DNA from 4 places in the Kitasatospora sp. NPDC093679 genome. Region 4 is predicted to be linked to each of the others. Evidence: riboswitches for the same ligand, from Rfam matches in the RefSeq annotation. Region 4 holds a riboswitch; each other region holds the start of a gene.
The links. A riboswitch is a leader RNA that binds a small molecule or an ion and turns the genes downstream of it on or off. The one in region 4 is predicted to bind cobalamin.
Positions count from the first base shown of each region.

Region 1: another riboswitch for cobalamin. It lies ahead of AB0O09_RS14595 (cobalamin biosynthesis protein); the one in region 4 lies ahead of AB0O09_RS30730 (prenyltransferase/squalene oxidase repeat-containing protein).
Region 2: another riboswitch for cobalamin. It lies ahead of AB0O09_RS13430 (HoxN/HupN/NixA family nickel/cobalt transporter); the one in region 4 lies ahead of AB0O09_RS30730 (prenyltransferase/squalene oxidase repeat-containing protein).
Region 3: another riboswitch for cobalamin. It lies ahead of AB0O09_RS17180 (ribonucleoside-diphosphate reductase subunit alpha); the one in region 4 lies ahead of AB0O09_RS30730 (prenyltransferase/squalene oxidase repeat-containing protein).

Region 1 is NZ_JBFBDW010000014.1:19,775-26,930, forward strand. Features, by position in the region: gene AB0O09_RS14580 (hypothetical protein) at 1-56, opposite strand, end outside; gene AB0O09_RS14585 (alpha/beta fold hydrolase) at 224-1,357, opposite strand; gene AB0O09_RS14590 (transcriptional regulator) at 1,476-2,165, opposite strand; cobalamin riboswitch at 2,372-2,507, shown strand; gene AB0O09_RS14595 (cobalamin biosynthesis protein) at 2,639-3,694, shown strand; gene AB0O09_RS14600 (cobyric acid synthase) at 3,691-5,187, shown strand; gene AB0O09_RS14605 (putative cobaltochelatase) at 5,214-7,156, shown strand, end outside.
Region 2 is NZ_JBFBDW010000012.1:130,872-138,027, forward strand. Features, by position in the region: gene AB0O09_RS13420 (XRE family transcriptional regulator) at 1-385, opposite strand, end outside; gene AB0O09_RS13425 (DMT family transporter) at 481-1,329, shown strand; gene AB0O09_RS13430 (HoxN/HupN/NixA family nickel/cobalt transporter) at 1,370-2,485, opposite strand; cobalamin riboswitch at 2,517-2,721, opposite strand; gene AB0O09_RS13435 (metalloregulator ArsR/SmtB family transcription factor) at 2,804-3,166, shown strand; gene AB0O09_RS13440 (phosphatidylinositol-specific phospholipase C domain-containing protein) at 3,415-4,461, shown strand; gene AB0O09_RS13445 (DNA-formamidopyrimidine glycosylase family protein) at 4,505-5,311, opposite strand; gene AB0O09_RS13450 (AAA family ATPase) at 5,532-6,347, opposite strand; gene aroQ (type II 3-dehydroquinate dehydratase) at 6,424-6,867, opposite strand; gene aroB (3-dehydroquinate synthase) at 6,864-7,156, opposite strand, start outside.
Region 3 is NZ_JBFBDW010000018.1:14,882-22,037, reverse strand. Features, by position in the region: gene AB0O09_RS17190 (helix-turn-helix domain-containing protein) at 1-134, opposite strand, end outside; gene AB0O09_RS17185 (GNAT family N-acetyltransferase) at 443-937, shown strand; cobalamin riboswitch at 1,528-1,671, shown strand; gene AB0O09_RS17180 (ribonucleoside-diphosphate reductase subunit alpha) at 1,882-4,266, shown strand; gene AB0O09_RS17175 (ribonucleotide-diphosphate reductase subunit beta) at 4,287-5,282, shown strand; gene def (peptide deformylase) at 5,383-6,006, opposite strand; gene AB0O09_RS17165 (hypothetical protein) at 6,077-7,066, opposite strand.
Region 4 is NZ_JBFBDW010000051.1:26,428-33,583, reverse strand. Features, by position in the region: gene istA (IS21 family transposase) at 1-28, opposite strand, end outside; gene AB0O09_RS30735 (hypothetical protein) at 828-1,109, shown strand; cobalamin riboswitch at 1,249-1,379, shown strand; gene AB0O09_RS30730 (prenyltransferase/squalene oxidase repeat-containing protein) at 1,586-2,869, shown strand; gene AB0O09_RS30725 (hypothetical protein) at 3,174-3,371, opposite strand; gene AB0O09_RS30720 (energy-coupling factor transporter transmembrane protein EcfT) at 3,771-5,021, shown strand; gene AB0O09_RS30715 (ATP-binding cassette domain-containing protein) at 5,018-6,634, shown strand; partial or broken gene AB0O09_RS30710 (ECF transporter S component) at 6,631-7,156, shown strand, end outside.

The DNA of each region.
Region 1 (7,156 bases), on a different contig from region 4:
GTGCGGATCGCGGGCTGGAGCGGGGCATCACGGTCGCGCGGGTTCCGAGACGTCACGCCGAGCAGTCTTCCCCGTGTACCGGCCTTCTGTCACATCGAGTTCTACGCGCGATCGTAGGTCCGGTCCGCGGACGGGGGATGAGATCGGGCAACAGCCACCAAACCGGGTCCTCCGAGCGGGAAACCTGGCATGAGCACACCCCTCGCGGGCGGGCCCGCCGGGCTCACAGCAGCGGGGTGAGCCAGCGGCGCAGCGCCTCGCCGTAGCCGTCCGGGTCGGCGTTCCACAGGGCCGCGTGCGCGCCGTCCGGGACGGGGTGCAGGCTCACCAGGTCGTCGCGCCGCCGGGCGAGGCGCTCGGCCGCCGCGAAGGGCGCCACCGCGTCCACGGGGCTGTGCAGCAGCAGGGCCGGCACGTTCAGGTCGGTGCCGTCGGCCAGCCGGGCGAAGCCGGCCAGGTCGACCTTGGTGCGGCCCTCGGCGGCCAGCGCGCCGAGCTCGGCGAGCGGGGCGGGCACCCCGGCCCGGGCGGCCTCCTGGCGGACGGTCGTCGGCCAGTCCAGCACCGGCGAGTCCAGCACCAGGCCGGCGATCGACTCCCGCCAGGCCGAGCGGGCCGCGGTGTGCAGCGCCATCGTCGCGCCGAGCGACCAGCCGAAGAGCACGATCCGGCCGGCGCCGTTCGCCTGCGCGAGGCGGACGGCGGCGTCGACGTCCCGCCACTCGGTCTCGCCGAAGTGCCCCAGGCCGTCCGGCGAGGGCGGGGCGCCCGCGTCGCCGCGGTGGGTGACCACCAGCACGGGCATCCGCAGCGCGTGCAGCAGCGGCAGCACCGGGAGGGCCTGCTGCCGGTCGGCGCCCGGACCGTGCACCAGGACCGCCCACAGCCCGCGGATGCCCGGCAGGTACCAGGCCGGCATCGGGCCGAGCTCGCCCTCGACGTCGCTCGGGGTGAAGTCCAGGCCGAGCGCGGAGGCCGGGTCGCCGAGATGCACCCGGGCGGTCACCCGGACCTCCGTCCCGCTGTACAGCGAGCCGGCGCCGGTGGCGAGCAGCCGGCGGGTGACGCTCTGCGGCCCGGTGGCCAGCACGTCGCCGACCACCGCGTGCCCGCCCCCGGCCCACTCCAGGGCGTAGCGGCCGGGGCGCTCGGTCTCCACGCTGCGGGTGAGCATGACGCGGTCCGCGGCCAGCTCCTGCACCCGGATGCCCGGTCCGCCCGCCTGCCCGGCGGCCGCGAAGGCTCCCGCGAACCCGGGCCGGACGGCCCGTTCGGACACCCGGCGGCCGATCAGCAGTGCCGCGGCACCCGTCCCGACGGCGGCGGCCGCGACGATCGCGGCGGTTCCCCAACGCATGGCGCTCCCGGTGTGGCGGCACGGACATGGCGATCCCAGTCCACGCCCCGGCCCGGGAGCGGGCCACCCGGGCGGGTCCGTCCGGGCGGGTCCGTCCGGACGGACCGGACCGGGCGGCTCAGACCGGCACGTCGGTGCCCCGGCGGGCCAGCAGCTCCCAGAACCGCTCCGCGAGCGGCCGGGCCGGCGGGCGGGCGGCGTCCGGCACCGACGAGCCCCAGTGCCCGGGGACGAGGTACTCGTCCTGCAAGTCGGCCAGCACCCCGCCCAGCAGGTCGTACGGGACGGGCACGATCCGGCCCACCTCCCGCAGCTGCGCCTGCCAGCGGCCGTCCACCACCTGGCGCAGCCGCCGGTCCAGGTCGTCCTGACGCCCGGTCACCCGGACCAGCACCCGCAGCGGTAGCCCGAGCACGTGCGCCAGCGCCAGGCCCTGCTCACCGTCCGCGTCCCAGCGTCCGGTGGCCTCGGCCCTCGCGTAGGTCTCCGCACCCACCCCGATCCGGTGCGCGGCCTGCTCCCGGGTGAGCTCCCGGGCCAGCCGGAAGTCCCGCAGGGTCGCCGGCGCGACGCCCATCAGCCGGGCGGGCGGGCACCACAGCGCCCGGGAGAGCGCGATGAACTCCTCCTCCGACGGGAGGAACTCACCGGCCTCCCAGGCCGCCACGTGCGAGGGCAGCAGCCGGACACCGTGCGCGGCCATGGCCTCGGCGACCTGCTCCGGGCTCAGGCCGAGCCCGGCGCGGTGCGCCCGCGCGGCCGGCGGGGAGAACGGCACCGGAGGCGGTGCGGACGGTCTGCGTCGCATGCGACAAGAACGTACGGGCGCCCGCGCGGCACCACCCACACGCCGAACGCACGAACCCGGCCCCGGCGGGACCGCCCGCCGCTGGAGGATCGTACGGGGCGGGCGGCGACGGAATCCGGCGACGGAGTGTGACCAAGCCCTCCGGAGGCTTTGTTGACTGGTGGTCGGAGCGCGTGATGGGATCTCGGGGCCATACGGAGGCATGCAGAGGAAGCCGGTGCGAATCCGGCGCGGTCCCGCCACTGTCACCGGGGAGCACGCTCGACCTGCACGGTCACGGCGGTCCGCCACAGGGCCGCTGGAAGGCCCGAGCGCGCGCCGGACCCGGAAGCCAGGAGACTCTCGCCGCCGGTTCGTCGATCCAGGGCGCGGACCCTGAGTGAGGACACGCACGCCATGCAGGCTGCCCAGCGGTCACCGCTGCGCCCCGACCGGGGAGCCGGGCCGTGGCCCGGCTGAGCTCCGCCCCCTACCTGCTGGGCGCCGTGGCCGGCCACCTCGCCGACACCGCCTTCGCCGATCCCCGCCGCGGCCACCCGGTCGCCCTCTTCGGCAGCGCCGCCGGACGCCTGGAGCGCCGGCTCTGGCGCGACCACCGGGGCGCCGGCGCCGCCTTCACCGCGCTGAGCGTGGGCGCCGTCGCAGCCGGGGCCGCCCTCGCCGACCACGCGCTGCGGCGCCGTCCCGCGGCCCGCGCCGCGCTCGCCGCGGCCGCCGCCTGGACGGTCCTCGGCGGCACCTCGCTCACCCGGGAGGCCCGCGCGATCGGCCGCTCCCTGGAGGCCGGCGACCTCGCCGCCGCCCGCGGGCGGCTCCCCCACCTGTGCGGGCGCGACCCGAGCGCCCTGGACGAGCAGCAGATCGCCCGCGCCGTCGTCGAGTCCGTCGCCGAGAACACCGCCGACGCGGTCGTCAACGCCCTCACCTGGGGCGCGCTGGCGGGCACCCCCGGACTGCTGGCCTTCCGGGCCGTCAACACCCTGGACGCGATGGTGGGCCACCGCTCGCCCCGCCACCTGCGCTTCGGCTGGGCCTCCGCCCGGCTCGACGACGTGGCGGGCTGGCCGGGCGCCCGGCTCACCGCGCTGCTGACCGTCGCCGCGGCGGAGCACCCGCGGGCCGCCTGGAAGGTCTGGCGGCGCGACGGGTCGTCACACCCCAGCCCCAACGCCGGACAGGCCGAGTCGGCCTTCGCCGGCGGCCTCGGCGTCCGCCTCGGCGGCACCCTGCGGTACGGCGAGCGTGTCGAGCACCGCCCCGTCCTCGGCGCCGAACTCCGCCCGGTCGCCGTCGCGGACATCGAACGCGCCTGCCGCCTCTCCCGCCGCGTCGGCATCCTGGCCCTGGCCGTCACCACGGCCGCCCGCGGCCTCACCGGCCTGATCGGGGCATCCCGGGGGCGCGGGGAACCGCGCGCGGCGGAAGTGACGGCGCCGCACCTTCCGTTCCGCGCAGATCCGCCCACCGTCGCGGCCGGGACGGCCGTCCTCACCGCCGGCGCCACACGCAAGCAAGGGAGTGTCACGTGACGAAGGCTCTGCTGGTGGCAGGGACGACCTCGGACGCGGGCAAGAGCGTGGTCACGGCGGGGATCTGCCGGTGGCTGGCCCGGCAGGGGGTGCGGGTGGCGCCGTTCAAGGCGCAGAACATGTCGCTGAACTCCTTCGTCACCGCGGACGGCGCCGAGATCGGCCGCGCCCAGGCGATGCAGGCGCAGGCCGCCGGGGTGGCGCCGGAGGCGGCGATGAACCCGGTGCTGCTGAAGCCGGGGGCGGACGGCCGCAGCCAGGTGGTGCTGCTCGGCCGGCCGGTCGCCGAGGTCGGGGCGCTGGACTACCGCGAGCGCAAGCCCGTCCTGCTGGAGCGGGCGCTGGAGTGCCTGGCGGACCTGCGCAGCCGGTACGAGGTGGTGGTCTGCGAGGGCGCCGGCTCGCCCGCGGAGATCAACCTGCGGGACCGGGACATCGCCAACATGGGCCTGGCCACGGCGGCGAACCTGCCGGTGGTGGTGGTCGGCGACATCGACCGCGGCGGGGTGTTCGCGGCGATGTACGGCACCCTGGCGCTGCTGTCCGCGCAGGACCAGGCGCTGGTGGCGGGCTGGTTCGTGAACAAGTTCCGCGGGGACGCCCGGCTGCTGGCGCCGGGGCTGGAGATGCTGCGTGAGCTGACGGGCCGTCCGGTGCTGGGCACGCTGCCGATGCTGTCCGGCCTGTGGCTGGACGCCGAGGACTCGCTGGACCTGTCGACGGCGGTGGAGAACCGTCCGACCGCGGCCCCGCACGGCGCGGAGGTGCTGCGGGTGGCCGTGGTGCGGCTGCCGCGCCTGTCGAACTTCACCGACGTGGACGCGCTGGCCCAGGAACCGGGCGTGCTGGTCCGCTGGGCGACCCGGCCGGAGGAGCTGGCCGACGCCGACCTGGTGGTGCTGCCCGGCACCCGGGCGACCGTGGCCGACCTGGACTGGCTGCGCGGCCGCGGACTGGACACCGCATTGCAGGCGCGGGCGGCGGCCGGGCTGCCCGTCCTCGGCGTGTGCGGCGGCTACCAGATGCTCTCCCGGGAGATCGTCGACGCGGTGGAGTCGAAGGCGGGCGCCGTCGAGGGCCTCGGGCTGCTGCCGACCCGGGTGGAGTTCGGTGTGGAGAAGGTGCTCGGCCGGCCGGTCGGCGAGGCGTACGGGGAGCGGGTCGAGGGGTACGAGATCCACCACGGCGTGGTGGCCGTCGAGGGCGGGGAAGCCTTCTTGGACGGCTGCCGGGTCGGCGCGGTGTGGGGGACGACCTGGCACGGCGCGCTGGAGAACGACGGCTTCCGCCGGGCGCTGCTGCGCGAGGTGGCGGCGGCGGCCGGGCGGGCCTTCGTCCCGGCGCCGGACACCTCGTTCGCCGCGGCGCGCGAGGAGCGGCTGGACCGGCTGGGCGACCTGATCGAGGAGCATGCGGACACCGACGCGCTGTGGAAGCTGATCGAGGGCGGGGCACCGCAGGGGCTGCCGTTCGTGCCGCCGGGTGCGCCGTGAGCGGGGCCGTGAACATGGGAGAGCAGATGAGTGACGCCCGTTATCCGTTCACCGCGGTCGTCGGCATGGCCGACCTGCGGCTCGGGCTGCTGTTGAACGCGGTCTCGCCGGCCGTCGGCGGTGTGCTGGTGCGCGGCGAGAAGGGCACCGCCAAGTCGACCATGGTGCGCGCCCTGGCGGGGTTGCTGCCGTCGATCGGCACGGTCGCCGACTGCCGGTTCGCCTGCGACCCGGCGGCGCCGGACCCGCAGTGCCCGGACGGCGCGCACGGCGGCGCAGGTTCGCTGGAGCGGCCCGCGCACCTGGTGGAGCTGCCGGTCGGCGTCTCCGAGGACCGGATCGTCGGCTCGCTGGACCTGGAGCGGGCGCTCGCCGAGGGCGTCAAGGCGTACGAGCCGGGCCTGCTGGCCAGGGCGCACCGCGGCGTGCTGTACATCGACGAGGTCAACCTGCTGCAGGACCACCTGGTCGACCTGCTGCTGGACGCCGCGGCGATGGGCCGCTCGTACGTGGAGCGGGAGGGCGTGTCGGTGCGGCACGCCGCGCGCTTCCTGCTGGTGGGCACGATGAACCCGGAGGAGGGCGAGCTGCGGCCGCAGCTGCTCGACCGGTTCGGCCTGACGGTGGAGATCTCGGCGACCCGGGACCCGCAGGAGCGGGCCGAGGTGGTGCGCCGCCGGCTGGCCTACGACGCCGACCCGGCCGGCTTCGCCGCGCGGTTCGCCGAGGACGAGCGGGCACTCGCGATGCGGATCACCGCCGCCCGGGAGCTGCTGCCGCAGGTGGAGCTGACGGACACGGCGCTCCGTCAGATCACCGCGGTCTGCGCGGCCTTCGAGGTGGACGGCCTGCGGGCGGACATCGTGATGGCCCGCACGGCCGTGGCGCTGGCGGCCTGGGCGGGGCGCACCGAGGTGCTGGAGGAGGACGTCCGCAAGGCCGCGCAGCTGGCGCTGCCGCACCGGCGGCGCCGCAACCCCTTCGACGCGCCCGGCCTGGACGAGGAGCAGCTGGACCGCACGCTGGAGGAGCACGCGGGCGCCGAGGAGGACGGCCCGGACGACACCGACCCGGACACCGACCCCGACGGCGGCGGCCCGGACGGCCCCGGCGGCGGCCCGCAGGACGAGGGCCCGGACGGCGGCCCGGACGGCTCGACGGTCGCCGACCCCGCCCCGGATCCGGCCGGCGCTCCCGAGCAGGCCCCGCCGCCCCGCCCCGCGCCCGGCGCCGGCCGCGAGAAGGCGCCGGTCGCCGGCGCCGACCCGTACCGGACCCGGCTGTTCGAGGTGCCGGGCACCGGCCGGGGCGCCCGGGGACGGCGTTCGGCCGCGGAGACCGACGGCGGGCACACCGTGCGGGCGCGCCGCCCGCAGGGCCGCCTGGCCCGGCTGCACCTGACCGCGACGCTGCAGGCCGCCGCCCCGCACCAGGCCGCCCGCGGGCGGTCCGGGCGGGCGCTGGTGCTGGCCAAGGACGACCTGCGGGAGCAGGTGCGCCGCGGCCGGGAGTCCAACCTGGTGCTGTTCGTGGTGGACGCCTCCGGTTCGATGGCGGCCCGGCAGCGGATGGGCGCCGTCAAGGGCGCGGTGCTGTCGCTGCTGATGGACGCCTACCAGCGGCGTGACAAGATCGGCATGATCACCTTCCGCGGCACCGGCGCCGAGCTGGCCCTGCCGCCGACCTCCTCGGTGGAGGTCGGGGCGGCCCGGCTGGAGCAGCTGCCGACCGGCGGCCGGACGCCGCTGGCCGCCGGACTGCTGCGCGCCCACGAGGTGCTGCGGGTCGAGCGGATGCGCGACCCGGACCGCCGTCCGCTGCTGGTCGTCGTCACCGACGGCCGGGCCACCGGCGGCCGGGACGCCCTGGCGCAGGCCGAGCGGGCCGCGGGCCTGCTGGCCGGGCAGGGCGTGGCGAGCGTGGTGCTGGACTGCGAGTCCGGCCACGTCCGCCTCGGCCTGGCCCGCAC
Region 2 (7,156 bases), on a different contig from region 4:
GGTGCGGGTCCGAGCCGTGCCCCTCCCCCGGCAGGATCAGCCACTGCCAGAGCTCCAGCGGGCCGGGCGCCTCGATGCCGTTGAGCAGCACCCCGGTGCCGCCCTTGGCGCCCGACCAGAGCTGGACGGCCTCGTCGTCGGGGACGATCCGCACGGTGGAGGTCTCGTCGTAGTCGAGCAGCCGGGCGATCGAGGCGCCGAGCGCGTCGGCGAGCCGGACGACGGTGCCCACGCTCGGATTGGTCCTCCCCTGCTCGATCTGCACGATCATGCCGCGGCTCACCCCGGAGCGGGCCGCGAGTGCGTCGAGGGTGTGGCCGCGGTCGGCGCGCAGCCGCTTGAGGTTGCGCGCCAGGGCCTGGGTGATCAGATCGGGGTCGGGCATACCAGTCCAATGAATTGATTCGTCCGGTTCACTCTGTTGACCTAAGCTGCTGGGACACCGAGCGTCCACCCGACCGTACTCCGGAGTCCACTGTGCTGTCCCAGCTCCTCGCCCTCGCCGCCAGCCTGCTGTGGGGCATGGCCGACTACGGCGGCGGCTCGCTCACCCGCCGGCTGTCCGCGCTGACCGTGGTGGTCGCCTCGCAGGCCGCCGCGGCCGTCCTGCTCGTCCTGGCCCTCCTCGCCGTCGGCGGCGCGGGCGCGGCCTCCGCCGGCCTCTGGTACGCGGTGGCGGCGGGGGTGATCGGGCCGTTCGCCCTCCTCGCCTTCTACCGCGCCCTCGCGCTCGGGCCCATGGGGGTGGTCTCGCCGCTGGCGACCGTCGGCGTCGCGGTGCCGGTCGGGCTCGGGCTGCTGCTCGGGGAGCGCCCCGGCCCGGCGCAGGCCGCCGGCATCGCGGTCGCCGTGCTCGGCGTCGCCCTGGCCGGCGGTCCGCGTCGCGGCGGCGGCACGGTCGGCCTGCGGGTGCTGGTGCTGACGCTGACGGCGGCCCTCGGCATGGGCACGGTGATGGCCCTGGTCGCCCGGGCCTCCGACGGCGGCGGGCTGCTGCTCGTGCTGTGCGTGCAGCGGCTCTGCAACGTGGCGGTCGGCGGCGGCGTCCTGCTGGCCGGGCGCCGTGGGCGGGAGCCCGGTGCACCGGGGGCGCTGCGGCGGAGCCTGCCCGCACTGACCGCGGTCGGGGTGGCCGACGTCGCCGCGAACGCCGCCTTCGCCGCCGCCTCGCACCGCGGGTCGGTGGCCGTCGCCGCGGTGCTGGCCTCGCTCTACCCCGTGGTCACCGCCCTGATGGCCCGGGGGCTGCTCAAGGAGCGGCTGCGGCGCGTCCAACTGCTCGGCGCGGGCCTCGCGGTGGCGGGCACGCTGCTGCTGGCGGCGGGCTGACACCCCGTCCGCCGATCGGCGCGGTCGCCCGCGGGCCATCTCAGCCCGCCCCACCGGGCGTCCAGCGCTGCTCGACCCGGGCGATCCGCCAGTAGCCGATCGCCGCCGCCCACACCACCACGAACAGGCCGACGATGACGAAGCCGACGTTGTCCAGGCTGAGTCCGGCGATCCAGCCGCTCACCGGGTCGGTCAGGCCGAGCTTGTCGTGCAGCACCGCGACGAGCTCGATCGTGCCGATGACGAAGGCCACCGCGATCGACAGGCCGGTGATGGCGAGGTTGTAGAACACCTTGCGGACGGGGTTGGAGAACGCCCACTGGTAGGCGAAGTTCATGAACGTGCCGTCGAGGGTGTCGAACAGGCTCATCCCGGCGGCGAACAGCAGCGGCAGGCAGACGATCGCGTACCAGGGCAGGCCCGCCGCGGCGCCCGAGCCGGCCATCACCATCAGCGTCACCTCGGTGGCGGTGTCGAAGCCGAGGCCCAGCACCATGCCGACCGGGAACATCTGGCCGGGGCGGGAGATCGAGCGGGTGGCGCGGCGCAGGACACGGTTCATCAGGCCGCGCGAGTCGAGCTGCCGTTCGAGCTCCGCCTCGTCGAAGGTGCCGGCCCGCATCGCCCGGAAGACCCGCAGGATGCCGAGCAGGGCCGCCAGGTTGAGCGCGGCGATCAGGTAGAGGAAGGCGCCGGAGGCGGTGGTGCCGATGGTGCCGAGCACCTGGTGGGTGGTCGAGCCGTCGTCCATCAGCACCCCGGCCAGCTGGGCGCCGCCCGCGACCAGGGCGGCCATCAGCACCACCATCGACGAGTGGCCGAGGGCGAACCAGAAGCCCACCGAGACCGGTCTCCGGCCGTCGGCCATCAGCTTGCGGGTGGTGTTGTCGATCACCGCGATGTGGTCGGCGTCGAAGGCGTGCCGCATGCCCAGGGTGTAGGCGGTGATGCCGAGTCCGGCGCCGAAGACCTGGGTGCCGACCTCGTAGCGCTCCGGCACCACCAGCAGGAAGAGCGTGCCGAAGGCGGCCACGTGCATCGCCAGGATGACCGCCAGCAGGCCGGCCGTGCGGAGGGTGTCCTCCCGGCGCCAGCGGAAGGCGGGCAGGCCGGGGGCGGTCGGCGGCGCGGCCGTACCGGTTGCGGGCAGGGTCATCTGCGGTTCACGCTCCAACACCTCGTGGAATGACGTCGTGAGGTGCCGTGGCCGGTCTCCTGGCTCACGGGGAGGTTCTGACGGTGCCCGTACCCGGCCTTCCCGGGCGCGCCTGCGCCCAGTGACCCGCGAGGGGTACGGATTGACTCCCCGTTCACAGTGGCGAGGGCCGCTCCGGACTCGGACCCCGAGGTCCTGCACCGGTCTTCCCGAACACCACGGCTGCTCCACCGTAGGGGTGACGGACCGACAGCTGCAAGCCTGCACAACCGCGCAGGTGTCGTAGATCACGGCCGGTCGGCCTGCGAGAATGCCGCCATGCACCTCCTCCCCGCCGATCGCGCAGGCCACCGCACCATCGACGGGCACCGGGTCTGCGAGGCGATCGCCGGGATCGGCGACACCGGGCGGGTCCGGGCCTGGGCGGAGCTGTTCGGCCTGCTCGCCGACCCGGGGCGGCTGGCGCTGCTGCTCGCCCTGCACACCACCGGGCCGCTGGCCGTCACCGACCTGGCGCTGGCCACCGGGATGCGCGATCCGGCGGTCTCCCAGGCGCTGCGGCTGCTGCGCGCCGCGGGCGTGGTCGAGGGCGAGCGGGACGGCCGGGTGGTGCGCTACCGGCTGACCGACACCGCGGTGGCCGAGGTGCTGGAGCACGGGGTGCTGGGGCGCGCCGACTGAGCGCCCGCTCGGAACGACCGCCGCACGGCACGACCGCCGCACGGCACGAACCGCTGCACGGCACGGACCCCTGCACGGCACGGACCCCTGCACGGAATGAGGGCTTCCTGACGGTTTGTCAGCGGGACGGGGGGTCAGCTTCAGCCAAGTTTTCTTGTCATGTCACCTCGAAGCCGTTCCGGTGCCCCATGCTTCCGGAGGCGGTCCGTCCGGCCCGCCGTCCCCAGGCTCCTGACGAGGAGACACCCGTGAAGCTTCGCCGTACGTTCGCCGTGGGGCTGCTGGCCGCGGCCGCCACCCTGCTCCCCGCGCACCAGTCCGGCGCCGCCACCGGCGGCGGCCTGCCGTTCGGTTCGGCCACCGCCGTCGGGATCCACAACACCTACGACCCGGCCGCCTTCCCCTTCCTCGCGCAGAGCCTGGACACCGGCACCGGCATGATCGAGCTCGACGCGTGGACGGACACCGTCACCAAGGAGTGGAAGGTCAGCCACTCCAACCCGCTCGGCAACGCCAACAACTGCACCGCCGCCACCGGCCCGGCGACGCTGTACAGCGGCGGCACCAACAAGAACCTCGAGTACTGCCTCGACGACCTGCGGATCTGGCTCGCCGCCCACCCGTCCAGCGGCCCGCTCGTCGTCAAGCTGGAGCTCAAGGGCGGGTTCGCCGCCAACCGCGGCATGGGCCCGGCCCAACTGGACGCCCTGATAGCCGCCCACCTCGGCAGCGCCGTCTTCCGCCCCGCCGACCTGCTCGCCAAGCCCGGCGGCGGCAGCTACCCGAACCTCGACGAGGCCGCGAAGGCCGGCAACTGGCCCACCCGCGACGCCCTCGCCGGCCGGGTCCTGGTGGACGTCATCCCCGGCACCGTCGAGGAGGGGAACCCCTTCGACACCCTGCACACCGACGTCGAGTACAGCCGCTACCTGCGCGACCTCGCGGCGGCCGGCAGGGCCGGTCAGGCCCAGGTCTTCCCGGTGGTGCACGGCGCCGTCTCCGGCGACCCGCGCAACGCCTACGGCGAGGCCAGCATCCGGCCCTGGTTCGTGGTCTTCGACGGTGACGCCTCGGCGTACGTCGGCGGCGTCGACACCGGCTGGTACGACGCCCGCCACTACCTGCTGGTCATGACCGACGCCCACAACGTGGCGCCCGCCATCAGCTCCACCGACCCCACGGCCGACCAGGCCCGGGCCCGGGTGACCCAGCTCGCGGCCGCCCACGCCAGCATCGTCTCCAGCGACTGGCGCAAGCTGCCCCAGGTGCAGTCCATGGTGCTGCCGCGCGGCTGACGGACCGTCGCCCTGCCCGGCCGACGGCCGGGCAGGGCCGCGCTCAGCGCCGCTGGCAGCCGGGGCACCAGAAGAGGTTGCGGGCCGCCAGCGACTCGGTGCGCACCGGTGTCCCGCAGACCAGGCAGGGCATGTCGGTGCGGCGGTAGACGTACACCTCGCCGCCGTGGTCGTCGACCCGCGGCGGCCGGCCCATCGCCTCCGGCGTGTGCTCCGGGCGGACGGTGTCGATCCGGCCCGCGCCGACGCCCGCGTGCATCAGGGCGACCAGGTCGGCCCAGATCGCGTCCCACTCCTCGCGGGTGATCCTGCGGCCCTCGCGGTGCGGGCTGATGCCGAGGCGGAAGAGCACCTCGGCGCGGTACACGTTGCCGACGCCGGCCAGCACCTTCTGGTCCATCAGCAGCGCGGCGACGGTGGTGGAGCTGCGGGCCATCCGCCGCCAGGCGGCGTCCGGATCGGCGTCGGGGCGCAGCGGGTCCGGCCCGAGCCGGGCGTGGACGGCCTCCTTCGCCGCGGGGTCGAGGAGTTCGCAGGTGTTGGGGCCGCGCAGGTCGGCCCAGCCCTCGTCGTTCGCCATCCGCAGCCGCACCTCGCCGACCGGCGCCGGAGCGCCGCCGCTGCCGAAGGTGAAGCCGCCGTACAGCCCGAGGTGGACGTGCAGCCAGTCCTCGCCGAAGCCGAGGAAGAGGTGCTTGCCGTGGGCCTCGGCCTCGTCCAGCGGGCGGCCGTCCAGTCGCGCGGCGCCCTCGGCGAACCGCCCCTGCGGGCTGCTGACCCGTACCGGCCGGTCGGCGAACACCCGGTGGTTCTCGTGGGCGAGGCGGTGGATGATGTGGCCCTCGGGCACGGGCGTCAGCTCCTCGTCTGGTCCGTCGCGGTCCCTCCATCATCCCAGGTACCAGTGACATCCCCGACCGACCGCCCGCCCGGGGCAGAGGCCGTCCCACGAGGGCACCCACGGTGGCCCACGTCCGCCGTGCGCTGTTCCCCGCGCCCCTGACCACCCGGTCGCAGCCGGGAGCGGACCACGCCGTCGGCGTCGGGCACCGTCCGGGCACCGCCGCCGGTCACGGTCGGCCGGTGAGGCGGGACATGATGGCGCGGTCGAGGGCGGCGGCGGTGGAGGCGACGTCGAGCTGGGAGTTGTCGATGATCGGCAGGCCCGAGGTGCGCCAGCCGGCCATCCGGCCGTGGATGCGGGCGACCTCCTCGTCGCTGAGCCGGCGGTTGCCGCTGCGGCGGGCGTTGCGGGCGAGCACCGAGTCGAGGCCGGGCAGCAGGACGACGGGGATCATGCCGGGGCCGATGTGGCGCTTCCAGCCGCCGAGGCCGATCGCCGGGCGGTCCGGGAAGACGGCGTCGTCGATGATGCAGGAGATGCCGTTGGCGAGGTAGTTGCGGCAGGCGAAGCCGCAGGTCCGGCGGGCCAGCCGGTACTGGGCCTCGGAGGCGTTGTTCCAGCCGGACTGCGGGTTGGCGAAGCCGGACTGCACCCACTCGCGGACGTCGTCCAGGCTGATGTGCGCGGTCGGCATCGGCTGCCGTTCGGCCCAGTGCCGGGCGACGGTGGTCTTGCCGGCGCCGGCCGGGCCGATCAGCAGCACGGCTATCGGGCCCGTGGGCAGCTGCTGCTGCGGCGGGTGCGCGGGCAGTTGGACGGGCGCACCGGTCGGCAGGACGAAGTGGCCGGTGGCGCCGGGCGGCACGCTCATGGCGGCCGTGGGCGGCGCCGCGGGAGGCACGGCTGCGCCGGGCTGCGGCTGTGCGGCGGGCTGCTGCGGGTACGGCGGCCGGCCCACCCCCGGTGCGGCGCCCGGCCGGGCCGGGTACGGCGGCGCGACGGGTCGCGGAGGCATCGGTCCTCCCCCGGTGTACTGCGACATCGTCACCTCCCGACCGGGACACTACACGTCGGCCCGGTGGCGGGCACAGTCCGCCACCGGGCCGCGTGATCGCACGTCAGCGGGTGGTGAGCTCCTCCGCGATGGCGCGCAGCGCCAGTTCGTAGGAGCCGAGGCCGAAGCCGGCGATGGTGCCGGAGGCGATCGAGGCGATCACCGAGTTGTGCCGGAAGGTCTCCCGCGCGTACGGGTTGGAGATGTGCACCTCGATGAGCGGCGCGGTGCGCTGGGCGGCGGCGTCGCGCATCGCGTACGAGTAGTGCGTGAAGGCGCCCGGGTTGATCACGACCGGGGTCTTGGCGTCGGCGGCCTGGTGCAGCCACTCGACCATCTGCAGCTCGGAGTTGGTCTCGCGGACCTCGACGTCGAGGCCGAGTTCGGCGCCGAGTGCGGTGCAGCGGTCGACCAGCCCGGTGTAGGAGGTCGCGCCGTACACGTCGGGCTCGCGGCTGCCGAGCCGGCCGAGGTTGGGGCCGTTGAGGACGAGGACCCTGGTGGTCATCCGGACACCTCCGCGTAGGCGGCGACCAGCAGGGACGGGTCGGGCCCCTCCAGGATGGAGGTCTTGGCCAGGCCGTCCAGGACGACGAAGCGCAGCAGGTCGCCGCGGGACTTCTTGTCGATCTTCATCGCGTCGAGCAGCCGCGGCCAGGCGTCCGCCCGGTAGGTGAGCGGCAGGCCGACCGAGCCGAGCACCCGGCGGTGGCGGTCCGCGGTCTCGTCGTCGAGCCGGCCGGCGAGGCGGCCGAGTTCGGCGGCGAAGACCATGCCGATGGAGATGGCCGCGCCGT
Region 3 (7,156 bases), on a different contig from region 4:
CGGTCGAGGCCGAACACCTCGCAGGCGACACCGAGTTCGAAGGGATGGACCTCCTCCAGCACGACGGCGACCACGTTCTTCAACTCGGCGGTCTTCAACTCGGCGGTCCTCGACTCGGTTCCGGGCTTCGGCATGGCTCCAGGATGGCGCTGGCAGTAATTCGATGCAAGAGGTCATTCCTGCCACTCGCCGGGCTCCCGGTCGGCCGGGAGAGTAGTGGCATGACTTCCACCGTGTTCGAGAACGCCATCGCCCTGTCCGTCCTCGTCGGCTCGTTCGCCCTGGTCGGGGCCGTCGTCGGTCGGGAGCTCGACCGCACCGGCCGGCACGGCCGCGACAACTGGCACCGCCCCGGCGGCTATCCCGCCGATCCGTCCGTCCCCGATCGGCTGCACCGACCCCCGGCCGTCCGGGACGGGGCCCCGGACGGCAGACTGGACGGATGGACGTCGTCATCCGCCGCGCCCGCGAACGGGACCTCGAACCGGCCGGCGAGCTCTCGGTCGAGGTCTACGTCGGTGACGGCTACAGCCTGGCCGAAGGGCCGTACGCCGGACTCCTCCGCGACACCCGCCGCCGCAGCGAGGAGGCCGAGCTCCTCGTCGCCGTCGACGGCCGGGACGAGCATGTGCTCGGCTGCGTGACCTTCGCGGTCGGCGGTACGGCCTGGGCCGACATCTCGCAGCCGGACGAGGGCGAGATCCGGATGCTGGCGGTCGCCCGGGCCGCCCGCGGCCGCGGAGTCGGCTCGGCCCTCGTCAGGGCCGCGATGGACCGCAGCCGCGAACTCGGCCTGACCGGCATGGCCTTCTCCACCCGCCCGGACATGACGGACGCCCACCGGGTGTACGAACGGCTCGGTTTCCGCCGCGCCCCCGAGCGCGACTGGGCCCCGATGCCCGGTATCGACCTGATGGTCTATGCCCTGACGTTCTGACGTGACTCGCCCCGAACGATTCGTTCGACCGGAGCCCGACCACACCGACACCCGCACCCGCACCGCACCCGCACGTGAACTCGACGGGCCGGGCGGAAGCACCCGCCGGCGACGGTGCCGAGCCGATGCCGATGCCGATGCCGATGCCCACGGCATCACCCGGCCGAGCCGCCCTCGAACCGCCCCGGAGCCATCGGCGAGTTGCAGGGGCAGGCGGTCAGGGTGAGCCCGACACCGCACCGAAGCCAGGACCGGCGGCACAGCGGCCGCCTCGCCGCGGCGGAAAGGGACTTGGTCACGGCGGAAAGGGTCCAGCTGCAGAGCCGGCGGTCCTCGCTCCGCGAGATTCGCCGATCCCCTGGGCTCCGGGCCGACCCGTCGAACCGGGCGGCACCCCCGTACCGTCACTCATGACTGGAGATCGTAGGCCATCGGGCCCGAACACTCCCGCGGCGGTGGCCGTTCCGTGAGCGGAGCGCGGGGGCGACGAGTGGGTCGGGTGTGCCCGAAGTGTGCACGGCCCGTTCGGCGAGGCCGTCGCAGCCACGGACGCGACACGCAGCGTGCACAAGATATGGGGGTACATCAGGGAGACACCACAACATGTATGCTCACTCTCGCTGTCGACGCAGGGGAACCCGGTGCAAGTCCGGGACTGCCCCGCAACGGTGAGCAGGCCCGTGAACGCCCGGGCCCGCGCAGTCCGAGGGCCTGCCGACGGTGTGCCACCGGCTTCCCCGCAGATGCCATGAAGCACAGCTGTACGTCCGGGCCTCGCGGGTGGGCCGGGTGGCGACGCGCACCCCCGACACGGTCGGGCGGTGCCGGTCCCCCCTGCCACGCGCATGCCCGGACGCGCCCCCGGCCCCCGGCCCGGGGGTGTCCGAAGCGTCCGCTGCCGCCACAGGAGAGAGTGCGCCTTGACCGTCGCTGCCTCAGTCACCCTGCCCTCCCAGGGATCCGCCGACAACGACCGGCCCGACCCCGGTGCCGCGCTGCTCCGGCTGCTCACCGACCGCAGCACCGACCTCCCCCAGGTGGACCCCGGCCACGTCGCCGCCGCCGCGCTGCGCGGCCGCCACGCCGGTTCGGACTTCGCCGAGCTCCGCGGGCTGGCCGTGGAGGCCGCCGCGTCGATGATCGCCGAGGACCCGCAGTACTCGAAGCTCGCGGCCCGCCTGCTGGCGCTGGAGATCCGCGACGAGGCGGTCTCCCAGGGCGCGGTCACCTTCGCCGCCTCGATCGCCGTCGGCCACGCCGAGGGCCTGATCGGCGACACCACCGCGGCCTTCGTGGCCAAGCACGCGGCCGCCTTCGACGCGCTGGTCGACCTGCAGGGCGACGACCGCTTCGAGTACTTCGGCCTGCGCACCGTGCAGTCCCGCTACCTGCTGCGCCACCCGATCACCCGCAAGGTGGTCGAGACCCCGCAGTACTTCCTGCTGCGCGTGGCGGCCGGCCTCGCGATCGGCGACACCGAGCAGTCGGTGGCCGAGGTGGCCGAGCTCTACCGACTGATGAGCCGTCTGGAGTACCTGACGTCCTCTCCGACGCTGTTCAACTCCGGCACCAAGCACCCCCAGATGTCGTCCTGCTACCTGCTGGACTCGCCGCTGGACAACCTGGACTCGATCTACAACCGCTACGCGCAGATCGCCCGGCTGTCCAAGCACGCCGGCGGCATCGGCCTGTCCTACTCGCGGATCCGCTCCCGCGGCAGCCTGATCCGCGGCACCAACGGCCAGTCGAACGGCATCGTGCCGTTCCTGCGCACCCTGGACTCCTCGGTCGCCGCGGTCAACCAGGGCGGCCGCCGCAAGGGCGCGGCCTGCGTCTACCTGGAGACCTGGCACGCCGACATCGAGGAGTTCCTGGAGCTCCGCGACAACACCGGCGAGGAGGCCCGGCGCACCCACAACCTCAACCTGGCGCACTGGATCCCGGACGAGTTCATGCGCCGGGTGAACGCCGACGAGGACTGGTCGCTGTTCTCCCCCGCCGACGTGCCCGAGCTGGTCGACCTGTGGGGCGCCGACTTCGACGAGGCCTACCGCAAGGCCGAGCAGGCCGGCAAGGCCGTCCGCACCATCCCGGCGCAGACCCTGTACGCCCGCATGATGCGCACCCTGGCGCAGACCGGCAACGGCTGGATGACCTTCAAGGACGCCTCCAACCGGGCCGCCAACCAGACCGCGCTGCCCGGCCGCACCGTGCACTCCTCCAACCTGTGCACGGAGATCCTGGAGGTCACCGACGACTCCGAGACGGCCGTCTGCAACCTCGGCTCGGTGAACCTGGGCGCCCACGTGGCCGCCGGCGCCACCGCCGCCGACCTGCTGAACGCGATGGACTGGGAGCGCCTGGACGCCACCGTCCGCACCGCGGTGACCTTCCTCGACCGGGTCATCGACATCAACTTCTACCCGACCACCGAGGCGGGCACCTCCAACTCCCGCTGGCGGCCGGTCGGCCTCGGCGTGATGGGCCTGCAGGACGTCTTCTTCCAGCTGCGGATCGACTTCGACTCCGCCGAGGCGAAGACCCTCTCCACCCTGATCTCCGAGCGCATCATGCTCACCGCCTACGAGCGCTCCGCGGACCTCGCCGAGCAGTTCGGCCGCCACGAGGCGTACGGCGAGACCCGCGCGGCCCGCGGCGAGCTGCACATCGACCACTTCGGTGCCGCCGCCCCGCAGTGGACGGAGCGCTGGGACGCGCTGCGCGCCCGGATCGCCGAGACCGGCCTGCGCAACTCGCTGCTGCTGGCGATCGCGCCGACCGCCACCATCGCCTCCATCGCCGGCGTGTACGAGTGCATCGAGCCGCAGGTGTCCAACCTGTTCAAGCGCGAGACGCTCTCCGGCGAGTTCCTCCAGGTCAACCCGTACCTGGTGCGCGAGCTCAAGGAGCTCGGCGTCTGGGACCAGCAGACCCGGGACGCGCTGCGCGAGACCAACGGCTCGGTGCAGGACCTCAACTGGCTGCCCGCCGAGGTCCGTTCGCTGTACCGCACGGCGTGGGAGCTGCCCCAGCGCGCGCTGATCGACCTGGCCGCGGCCCGCATGCCGTACATCGACCAGAGCCAGTCGCTGAACCTCTTCATGGCGGCGCCGACCATCGGCAAGCTCAGCTCGATGTACGCGTACGCCTGGAAGGTCGGCCTGAAGACCACGTACTACCTGCGGTCGCGCCCGGCCACCCGGATCGCGCAGGCCGCCACGGGCGCCCGCGCCGCCGTGCCGGTGCCCGCGCCGACCATGAGCCAGGCCGAGCAGGACGCCATCGCCTGCTCCCTGGAGAACCCCGAGTCCTGCGAGGCCTGCCAGTGAGCACCGAAGACCGTCAGAAGATGCTGCTCGACCCGGGCTTCGAGCTGACGCTGCGCCCGATGCGCTACCCGTCGTTCTACGACCGGTACCGCGACGCCATCAAGAACACCTGGACGGTGGAGGAGGTGGACCTGCACTCCGACGTCGCCGACCTCGCCAAGCTGAGCGAGGGCGAGCGGCACATGATCGGCCGGCTGGTCGCCTTCTTCGCGACCGGTGACTCGATCGTCGCCAACAACGTGGTGCTGAGCCTCTACAAGCACATCAACTCCCCCGAGGCCCGGCTCTACCTGTCCCGGCAGCTGTTCGAGGAGGCCGTGCACGTCCAGTTTTACCTGACGCTGCTCGACACCTACCTGCCCGACCCGGACGACCGCGCGGCGGCCTTCGCGGCGGTGGAGAACATCCCCTCCATCCACCAGAAGGCGCAGTTCTGCTTCAAGTACATGAACGCGGTCGACCACATCGACTCGCTGCAGACCAAGGAGGACCGCCGCGCGTTCCTCCTGAACCTGATCTGCTTCGCGGCCTGCGTCGAGGGCCTGTTCTTCTACGGCGCCTTCGCGTACGTGTACTGGTTCCGCAGCCGCGGCCTGCTGCACGGCCTGGCCACCGGCACCAACTGGGTGTTCCGCGACGAGTCCATGCACATGGACTTCGCGTTCTCCGTCGTGGACACCGTCCGCGAGGAGGAGCCGGACCTCTTCGACGAGCAGATGGCCAAGCAGGTCACCGAGATGCTGGAGGAGGCCGTCGAGGCCGAGCTCCAGTTCGCCCGCGACCTCTGCGGCGAGGGCCTGCCCGGCATGAACACCGAGTCGATGCGCCAGTACCTGGAGGCCGTCGCCGACCAGCGCCTGGCCCGTCTCGGCCTGCCGATCCGCTACGGCTCCACCAACCCCTTCGGGTTCATGGAGCTGCAGAACGTCCAGGAGCTGACCAACTTCTTCGAGCGCCGGGTCTCCGCCTACCAGGTCGCCGTCGAGGGCTCGGTCTCCTTCGACGACGACTTCTAGGCCGCTTCCGGGCCGCCTCCGGGCCGCACGGCGCCGAAACCGGCGAAGGGCCGCACCCGGGATCCGGGTGCGGCCCTTCGCCGCGTGTTCCGCCGTACCGTCAGTCGTTGGGGACGGTGGCGTACTTGGGGGTGCCCTCGGACATCTGGCGCAGGGCGTCCTTGCGGTCCCGCTTGGAGAGCCGGTCGATGTACAGGTAGCCGTACAGGTGGTCGGTCTCGTGCTGCAGGCAGCGGGCGAAAAAGCCGGTGCCCTCGACCCGGACGGGGTTGCCGTCCTTGTCCTGGCCGGTCACCGCGGCGAAGTCGGGGCGGGCCAGTTCCATGTACGCGGTCGGCACGGAGAGGCAGCCCTCCGGCGAGTCGTCCAGCGCGCGGCGGCCGGCCGGCAGCTCCTCCAGCACCGGGTTGACGACGTGGCCGACGTGGCGCACGCCCTCGTCGTCCGGGCAGTCGTAGACGAAGACCTTGAGGTCGACGCCGATCTGGTTCGCGGCCAGGCCGACCCCGTCGGCGGCGTACATCGAGACGAACATGTCGTCGATGAGCGCGGCGAGTTCACCGTCGAACGCGGTCACCGTGGCGACCTCGCGGTGCAGCACCGGGTTGCCGAACACCGTGATCGGGCGGGCGGTGCCCTTCGAGACGTCGGGCAGCTCGCCGACGACCTGCTGCTCCGCCGTCTCGTCCTGCTCGGGGTGGTCGTGCTCGTGCTCGTCGGCCATCGCTGGTTTCCGCTCCGTGGTTCCGTCCAGGTGTACCGCTCAAGGGTACGGCGCCTGGCGGACCCGTTCCTCAGCAAACCTCTTCGAGGTCCCGGTACGCCCGGGTGGCGGGGGAGGCGGCCACCCAGCGGTCCAGCAGGGTGCGCACCAGCGAGGCCGGCGCGGCGATCCCGCACTCGCGCTCGGCGAGCCAGGAGGTGCCGGCGCTGCCCTGGCTGAGGTGGCTGAGGTGGCCGGGGTGGGTGGGGTCGCCGTCGTCGTGCGGGTCGTGGTGCGCGGTGTGGCCGTCGTCGATCGCCATCCGGCTCTCCGAGCAGGCCCGGCACAGCAGCCGCACCGAGCTCGTCCAGTCCTCGGCGGCGTACCCGGCGTCGGCGACCAGCCGCTCCAGGGCGTCCCGGTCACCCGCGGTGGCGGCCTGCAGCAGCACCACGAAGGTCGGCACCGGCGAGGGCGCCCACAGCTCGATCTCGTCGAAGACGGGGTAGGCGACGCCGTCCGCGACCCGCTCGCCGTGCGGGGCGCCGTCGTGCAGCACGACCTCGCCCCAGCGGCGGCCGGAGGACGGCAGCGGGATGGACAGCACCTCGATCCGGGCCGGGTCGAGCCGGCGGCCCCAGACCACCTCGGACTCGCCGTCCGGGGAGAGCCGCACCGGGGTGGTGCCGAGGTCCAGGTCGACGGGCCCGTCCGCGGCGGTGCCGGGCCCGCCGGGGAGTCTCAGTCCGTACGCCTGCCAGGCCCGGCGGGCGAGCGGCCAGTCCTGCAGGGCGGTGGCGGTGATGCCGAGGTTCCACCAGTCGGGGGCGCCGGTCTCGCGGTCCAGCAGGGCCACGGCGCGCAGCCCGGCGGTGCGGGCCTGCTCCCAGTCGCGACGGAACTTGTGCAGCAGGGCGAGGTTGAACCAGGAGTCGGAGAGCCACGGCTCCAGGTCGGCGGCCATGACGAGCAGCGCGCCGGCGTCCTCGTAGCGGCCGTCGCCGATGAGCGTGAAGGCACGGTCGGTCGTCTGCCGCCAGGTGGCCGACGGCCGGTGCCGTGCGCGGTGGAAGATCCTCACGTTCCGTCCCTGCCGTTGTCGTCCGCCAGTTCTCAGCACCTGCTCCGAGGCCGGCTGCTGCAACGGGAACGATCCGGTGTGCCGGGTGGC
Region 4 (7,156 bases):
TCTCCATGATCTCCCTGCTGTTCTTCACCCGGCCGACCCTCGCCGACCGGGAAATGGATCTTGAACGTGGGGAGATATCTGGCCGTACGCGGGGAATCCCGTGGCCGTCAGTGGGGCGGTATCTGGCCGCCTATGGGGAGCTTTCCATGGCCGCCGTCACCCGGGCTCTGGCGCAGCCTCTGACTCGGTGCCCCGCTGCTCACCGGCTGCTGCAGCATCCCGGCGCGGCCGGGTGTCCTCGGCCGGGTGCCGGTCGTTGTACCGGGCGCCGCCCCGCCACCCCATCACGGGCGACATCCGGCTGCGCCCCGCGGTTCGGCGTCCGGCCCGCACCCGGGCGCCGCGGCTGCGGCAGTCGAATCCTCGGGGCGGCCGGCTGCGGAGACCGGCTGCCCCGCTGCGCTGCTGGTGCGTGCTGCATCGGCCCGGAGGCGCTGGCTGGACCGGCCCCCGGAGAGGGGCCGATCCAGCCGCGTACTCAGCCCGGCCGCGTTCTGCCGTGCGGGGATGCTGACGGTGCATCGGGGCAGACGAGTGGTTCCCGGGCAGGCCATCTCATGCGGCACCGTGCTCGCATCGCCGAGGTTGCCCACCGCCGGCCGGCCCGTAGCAGCCCTGTTCCCCTGGTAGCCAGGACGTCCGACCCGGTCCCGGCAGGCCGGGCGGTTGCGTGTTGCAGCGGCGACTCACCCGCCCCGCGGCCCGGCGGCCCGGGATACGACTGCTGTGGTCGCTGGCGCCGCACTGTCGCCGGCCCGAACGGCGAGGAGTAGTCCGCTCGGCCACCTGTGTCTGACAGGACCCCACCGGTCGGCAGCCCGTGCCCGATGAGGGCATCGGTCCGCTGCTCGGCCGCGGCACGGCGCTGCGGCTGGCTGCAGCCTGGGCTGCGCTCTGCCACCGGGTGGGGCAGGCCCTGGTCTTTCCTGGCGGGTCAGCAGCTCGTCTTCGCCGGCCTGCTGCTGGTCCTCACCCTGGTGCTGATGCCCCGCTACGGCCTTACCGGGGTGGGTGTCGCATGGTTGGCCACGGCCTGCGTCCTTGCGTTGGTCCTGGCCGTGACGGAGCCGCGCTGGCTGACCACCGGCATCGGCCCGCATCGGCCCTGACCCCCGTGTCCCGCCGGCGCTACGGGGAGCCGCCCCGCGGGGTCGGCGGGGCCTGTCGCGGACTGGTCCCGTTCGGGCAGTGCGTGTTCTGCGTGCCGCTGGTCACATTCTGTGTCCGGGCGGTTGAGGCGCGTGTGCGGGTGGCAGTAAGGTGCCGAGCGCCTCTGGCAGGGGAAGTCCGGTGAAAGTCCGGCGCTGACCCGCAACGGTAGGCCGTCGGCACGGTGTCGGCGGTGAGCCCGATTACCTGCCCGGGGTTTGTCCGGCTCTCATCCGTCGTGGTCTACGGGACGATGCCCAGAGGTTGTGCCTCGCCCTGCGGGCGGTGGCCGTGCTCTGCGGTGCGTCTCCACGAGACGCCCCAGGAGTTCACCTTGCGTACCTCGCTCCGGCCCGCTGCCGTTCTGCTCGTTGCCTCCGCCGTCGTGTTGCCCGCATTGACGGCCACCGCGGCTTCTGCGGGTGCCGCGCCCGCCGTGACGGATGCCTCGGCCGCTGCCGGTTGGGCGGGCCGTCAGCTGAAGGAGGGCAGTCGCGTCGAGGGTGACTGGGGTCCGGACTTCGGCCTGACTGCCGACGTGGTGCTCGCCCTGTCGGCCGCAGGGCAGGGCAAGGGGGAGGCGAAGGCAGCCACTGACTGGCTCGCCGCGAACGCGACCTCCTACCTGACCGGTGACACGCCCGGTGACATCTATGCCGGTTCGGCCGCCAAGCTCGCCCTGGTCGCCGAGGTCCAGCAGCGGGACCCGAAGAGCTTCGGCGGCCACGATCTGCTCGCCGAGCTTGCCGCGCGTCTCCAGCCCAGCGGCCGCTACACCGACCACGCCACCTTCGGTGGCCCGGACGTCTCGGACTTCTCCAACACGTTCAGCCAGGCGTTCGCCCTGCTTGCCCTCGACCGCCAGGGCGCCGACGCCGTTCCGGCGAAGGCGATCGAGTTCCTGACCGGCAACCAGTGTGTCGACGGCGGCTTCCCGGTGGCCTACCCGGACAAGCCGGCCGACTGTGCCTCGGACGCGGACGGCACCGGCATCGTGGTGCAGGCGCTGCTGGCCGTCGGTCGCAGCGGGGAGGCCGCGAAGGCGCTGGACTGGCTGGAGAAGCGGCAGGCCGCGGACGGCGGCTTCGGCGGTTCCGGACCGACCGCCTCCTCCAACTCCAACTCGACCGCGCTCGCCGTCCAGGCCCTGCGGGCCGGCGGTCGCACCACGGCCGCGGACAAGGGCGTGTCCTGGCTGAAGTCCCGCCAGGTCGGCTGCGCCGGTAAGAGCAGCGACCGTGGCGCGATCGGCTACCAGAAGGCCGAGGTCGACGGCACCACGCTGCGCGCCACCGTCCAGGCCGTTCCCGCGCTCGCCGGGGTGTCGCTCGCGGCGGTCGACGGGCGCTTCGGCACGGCCGGTCTGCCGGCCCTCGAGTGCACTTCGCCCAGCCCGAGCGCGAGCGGGAGCCCGTCCGGTTCGCCGAGCGGCAGCGCCTCTGCCTCCTCCAGCTCGTCGGCTTCGGCCTCGGCTTCGGCGTCCGCATCGGTGTCGGGCTCGCCGACCGGCTCCGGCTCGCCCTCGGCGGCCGTGTCCGCGGTGGCGTCCGACTCGGCCGGCCCCGGGGGCACGGACACCGGCGGCACCCCGTCCTCGGGCGGCCTGGCCTCCACCGGTTTCGAGCTCATGCCGCCGGTCGTCGCCGCGATCGCCCTGCTGCTGCTCGGCGCGGCCGCCGTGCTGACGGCCCGCCGACTTCGCTCGGGCAGCCACCGGTGATCCGCCGCGGCGCCGCCGCCCTGGCCGCGACCGCGGCCGTGGGCGGCAGCCTGCTGCTGCCCCTGCCGGCGCGGGCGGCCGAGGGCTGCGACGGCGTGCTGGTCGTCGTCGAGACGAGAAGCGTCCCCGACCGCCCTGGTTACGGGAGCCGTACCGGCTGCTCGGATGCGCCGCGCAGCGGTATCCAGGCGTTGCAGCAGGCCGGGTTCTCGGTGAAGTTGGGCACCGGTCCGTACGCGGGCGGGTTCGTCTGCGCCCTCGACGGCGCGCCCAAGGCGGGCTGCGGGGCCGTCACCAAGGATCACTACTGGTCGTACTGGTACATGCTGCCGGGCACCTCCACCTGGGTGTACAGCCAGCTGGGCGCGGGCAACCGCGTCCCGCCCAGGGGCAGCATCGAGGGCTGGGTGTGGCAGGACGGCGGCGGCAGCGAGCCGCCGTCCCCGCGCAGCGCCAAGGACCCGGCGCGGCCGGCGACTCCGACGCCGCCTTCGGCCACCACCCGCCCTCCGTCCGGCGGCGGGGGTGGGGGAGCGACGTCCGCCCCACGCCCGACAGGTCCGGCCTCGGCCGATTCGGGAGACACTGCCGGCGGTGCGGTGGGCGGCGCTTCGCCGACTGGCGCGGGTCCGGCGGCCACTGCTGCATCGCCGTCCAACCCGCCCGGCGCCGAATCGGCAGTACCGTCGGCGCCCGCTTCCGGCCCCGCCAGCGCCGGGGCCGGCGCGTCCTCGAACACGTCGACCGCCGCACCGGGATCCAGTCGTGCCGACGCAGGGAAGCCGGCCGGTCACGGGGCCGGGGCGTGGCTGCCGGTGGCGCTCGGCACGGCCGCGGTGGCTGCACTCGCCGGGGCGGCAGCCTGGCGGCGCAGGCGCGCTCCTCGCGCGGGGGATCTGCCGTGAGTCTGCGGCGGGTGCTGCTGCCGCGTCAGCTGCACCCGTTCGCCTGGTGGCTGTGGGCGCTCGGGCTGGCCGCCGCGGCGGGCCGGACGACCAATGTGCTGCTGCTCGCGCTGCTCGCTGCGGTTGCCGGGTACGTGGTGTCGGCGCGCCGCACCGAGGCGCCGTGGGCCCGCGCGTACGGGGTGTTCCTGCGCCTGGGCATCACGGTGGTGCTGATCCGGGTGGTGTTCCAGTCGCTGCTGGTCGGCTCCGGCGGCACCACCGTGCTGCTCGACCTGCCGGAGATCCCGTTGCCCGGCTGGATGGCCGGGGTACGGCTCGGCGGACCGGTCACCGCGGAGGCGGCGTACGCGGCGCTCGACGACGGCGCCCGGCTCGCCGCCATGCTGCTCTGCTTCGGCGCGGCCAACGCCCTGGCGAGCCCGGCCCGGTTGCTGCGTGCCCTGCCGAGGGCGCTGCACGAACTCGGCGTCGCCGTCACCGTCGCACTCAGCGCCGCACCGCAACTGGTCACCGCCGTCGCCCGGGTGCGCCGGGCCCGGCGGCTGCGCGCCCTGCCCGTCAAGGGGCTCCGCGGCACCCTGTCGATCGTCGTCCCCGTCCTGGAGGAGGCGCTCGACCGGTCGCTGACCACCGCCGCCGCGCTGGACGCGCGCGGCTACGGCCGCCGGGCGGTCCTGCCGGCCGGCCGCCGGACCACCGTCCACCTGCTCACCCTCGGCGGTCTGCTCGGTGTCGTCGTCGGCCTGTACGCCGTGTTCGACTCCTCGACCGTGATCCCGGTGGGGCCGCTCGGCGAGGTGACCACCGGCAGCGCCGGGCCGGTCCTGCTCGCCGTGGGCCTGGCCGGCTGCCTGGCCGGGCTGCGCCTCGGCGGAACGGCCGTCCGGCACACCCGCTACCGCCCCGACCCGTGGGTGCTGCCGGAGTGGATCGCCGCCGGAAGCGGCGTCGGGGCGGCCGTTTGCTTCGTCCTGGCCGGCGGGCCGGACTCCGGTCTGGCACCCGACCCGTGGAGCCTGCAGCTGCCCGGCCTGCCGCCGCTCGCTGTCGCCGGTCTGGTGCTGGCGCTGCTGCCCGCCCATCTGACACCGCCACCGCCAGCGGCCGCGTACGGCTCCGCACCGGTCGCCTCCGCGGCGGGAAGCCCGTCCTCGGGCAAGCCCCTGCGGGACGTCCGACCTTCGGGTGCCGACCCTGAACCAGTCGACCCCGCCTTGAACGACCCTGTGAGGAAGCGCCCGTGAACGCCGTCCACTGGGAGCAGGTCACCTTCCACTACCCGCGCGCCGAGGAGCCCGTCCTCACCGGTGTCGACCTCGCCGTCCCGGAGGGCGAACTGGTCCTGGTGCTGGGGGAGACCGGCAGCGGCAAGTCCACCCTGCTGCGGACCGTGAACGGCGCCGTCCCGCACGCCACCGGCGGCACCCTGCACGGGCGTGTGCGCACCGCCGGCCGCGACACCGCGGACCACCCGCCGCGCGAACTCGCCGACACCGTCGGCGTGGTACCGCAGCGCCCGGCCGATGCGTTCGTCGCCGACACGGTCGAGGAGGAGATCGCCTATGGCCTGGAGTGCCTCGCGTACCGGCCCGAGGTGATGCGCCGCCGCGTGGAGGAGACCCTCGACCTGCTCGGCCTCGCCGACCTGCGGGCCCGCCCGCTCACCGCGCTCTCCGCCGGACAGCAGCAACGCGTGGCCCTCGCCGCCGCGTTCGCCGCCCAACCCGCGCTGCTGGTTCTGGACGAGCCGACCAGCGCCCTCGACCCGCCGGCTGCCGAGGAGGTGCTCGCCGCCCTTACTCGCCTCGTCCACGACCTCGGCACCACCGTGCTGCTCGCCGAGCACCGGCTGGAGCGCGTCGCCCAGTACGCCGACTCCGCCCTGCTCGTCCCCGGCAGGGGAGAGCCCGTCCGCTACGGCGCGCCCGCGGCGATCCTCGCCGACGCACCGGTGGCGCCGCCCGTGGTCGAACTGTCCCGGCTGCTCGGCTGGGACCCGGTCGCGCTGAGCGTCCGCGCCGCCCGCCGCCGCGCCGCCGGCCACCCGCTGCGCGACGCCGTCCCGGTCCGCCCGGCCGCCGCCGTACCCGGCGAGAGCGTCGCCCGAGTGCGCGGCCTGGTCGCGCACCACGGTCCCGTCCCAGCGCTGCGCGGTGTCGATCTCACCCTGCACGCCGGCCGGATCACCGCCCTGATGGGCCGCAACGGCGCCGGCAAGTCCACCCTGCTCGCCTGCCTCGCAGGCCTGCACCGGCCCAGCGCCGGAACGGTCGAGGTCGACGGAGCCCAGCCCGGTCGGCTCAGGCGGCGGCAGGCGGCCGGCCTGGTCGGCATGGTCCCCGCCGACCCCGGCGACCTGCTGCTGCACGACCGCGTCGATGCGGAGTGCACCGCCGCCGACCGCGAAGCCGGGGCGACCTTTAGCACCACTGCCGACCTGCTGCGTCGGCTGGTGCCCGGCATCGACCCGGCCGCCCACCCGCGCACCCTCTCCAGTGGCCAGCGCCTGGCGCTGGCTCTCGCCGTGCTGCTGGTCCGCCGCCCGAAGCTGCTGCTGTTGGACGAGCCGACCCGCGGCCTGGACTATCCGGCCAAGCAGCGCGCCACCGAGATCCTGCGGGAGCTGGCCGCGGACGGCCACGCCGTGCTGCTGGTCACCCACGACGTCGAACTGGCCGCCGCGTGCGCCGACAACGTGGCCGTCCTCGCGGACGGCGAGATCGTCACCGACGAACCGGCCGTGGACGCGCTCGCCGCCTCGCCCGCGTTCGCCCCGCAGACCGCCAAGATCCTCGCTCCCGCGCCGCTGCTCACGGTTGACGAAGTCCGCCTCGCGCTCGCCGGGGGACGCCGATGACCACCACCACCTATCTGTCGGCCCGCACGCCGGACCTTCCCCGGCTCGGCCCGCGCTCGATCCTCGCGCTGGTGCTCGTCACCCTGGTCGGGATCGCCGGGTTCGGCTGGCCGTTCCTCGCCGACCACTCCTCGGCGGTCGCCCACGACACCGACGCCCCTTGGCTGTTCGCCCTGCTGACGGTCCTGGTTCTCGCCGTGGTCCTCACGGCCCTGCTGGACGGCGCGGCCGACGCCAAGGCCGTCGCCCTGCTCGGCGTCCTCGCGGCCGTCGGCGCGGCGCTGCGACCGCTCGGCGCCGGAACGGCAGGGCTGGAGCCGATGTTCGTCATCATGGTCCTGGGCGGCCGAGTGATGGGGCCCGCGTTCGGTTTCGCGCTCGGCTCCACCGCGATGTTCGCCTCCGCCCTGCTGACCGCCGGCATCGGCCCCTGGCTGCCGTTCCAGATGCTCACCGCCTCCTGGGTCGGTCTCGGCGCCGGCCTGCTGCCCCGCCGGCCCACCGGCCGCCCCGAGACCGCGA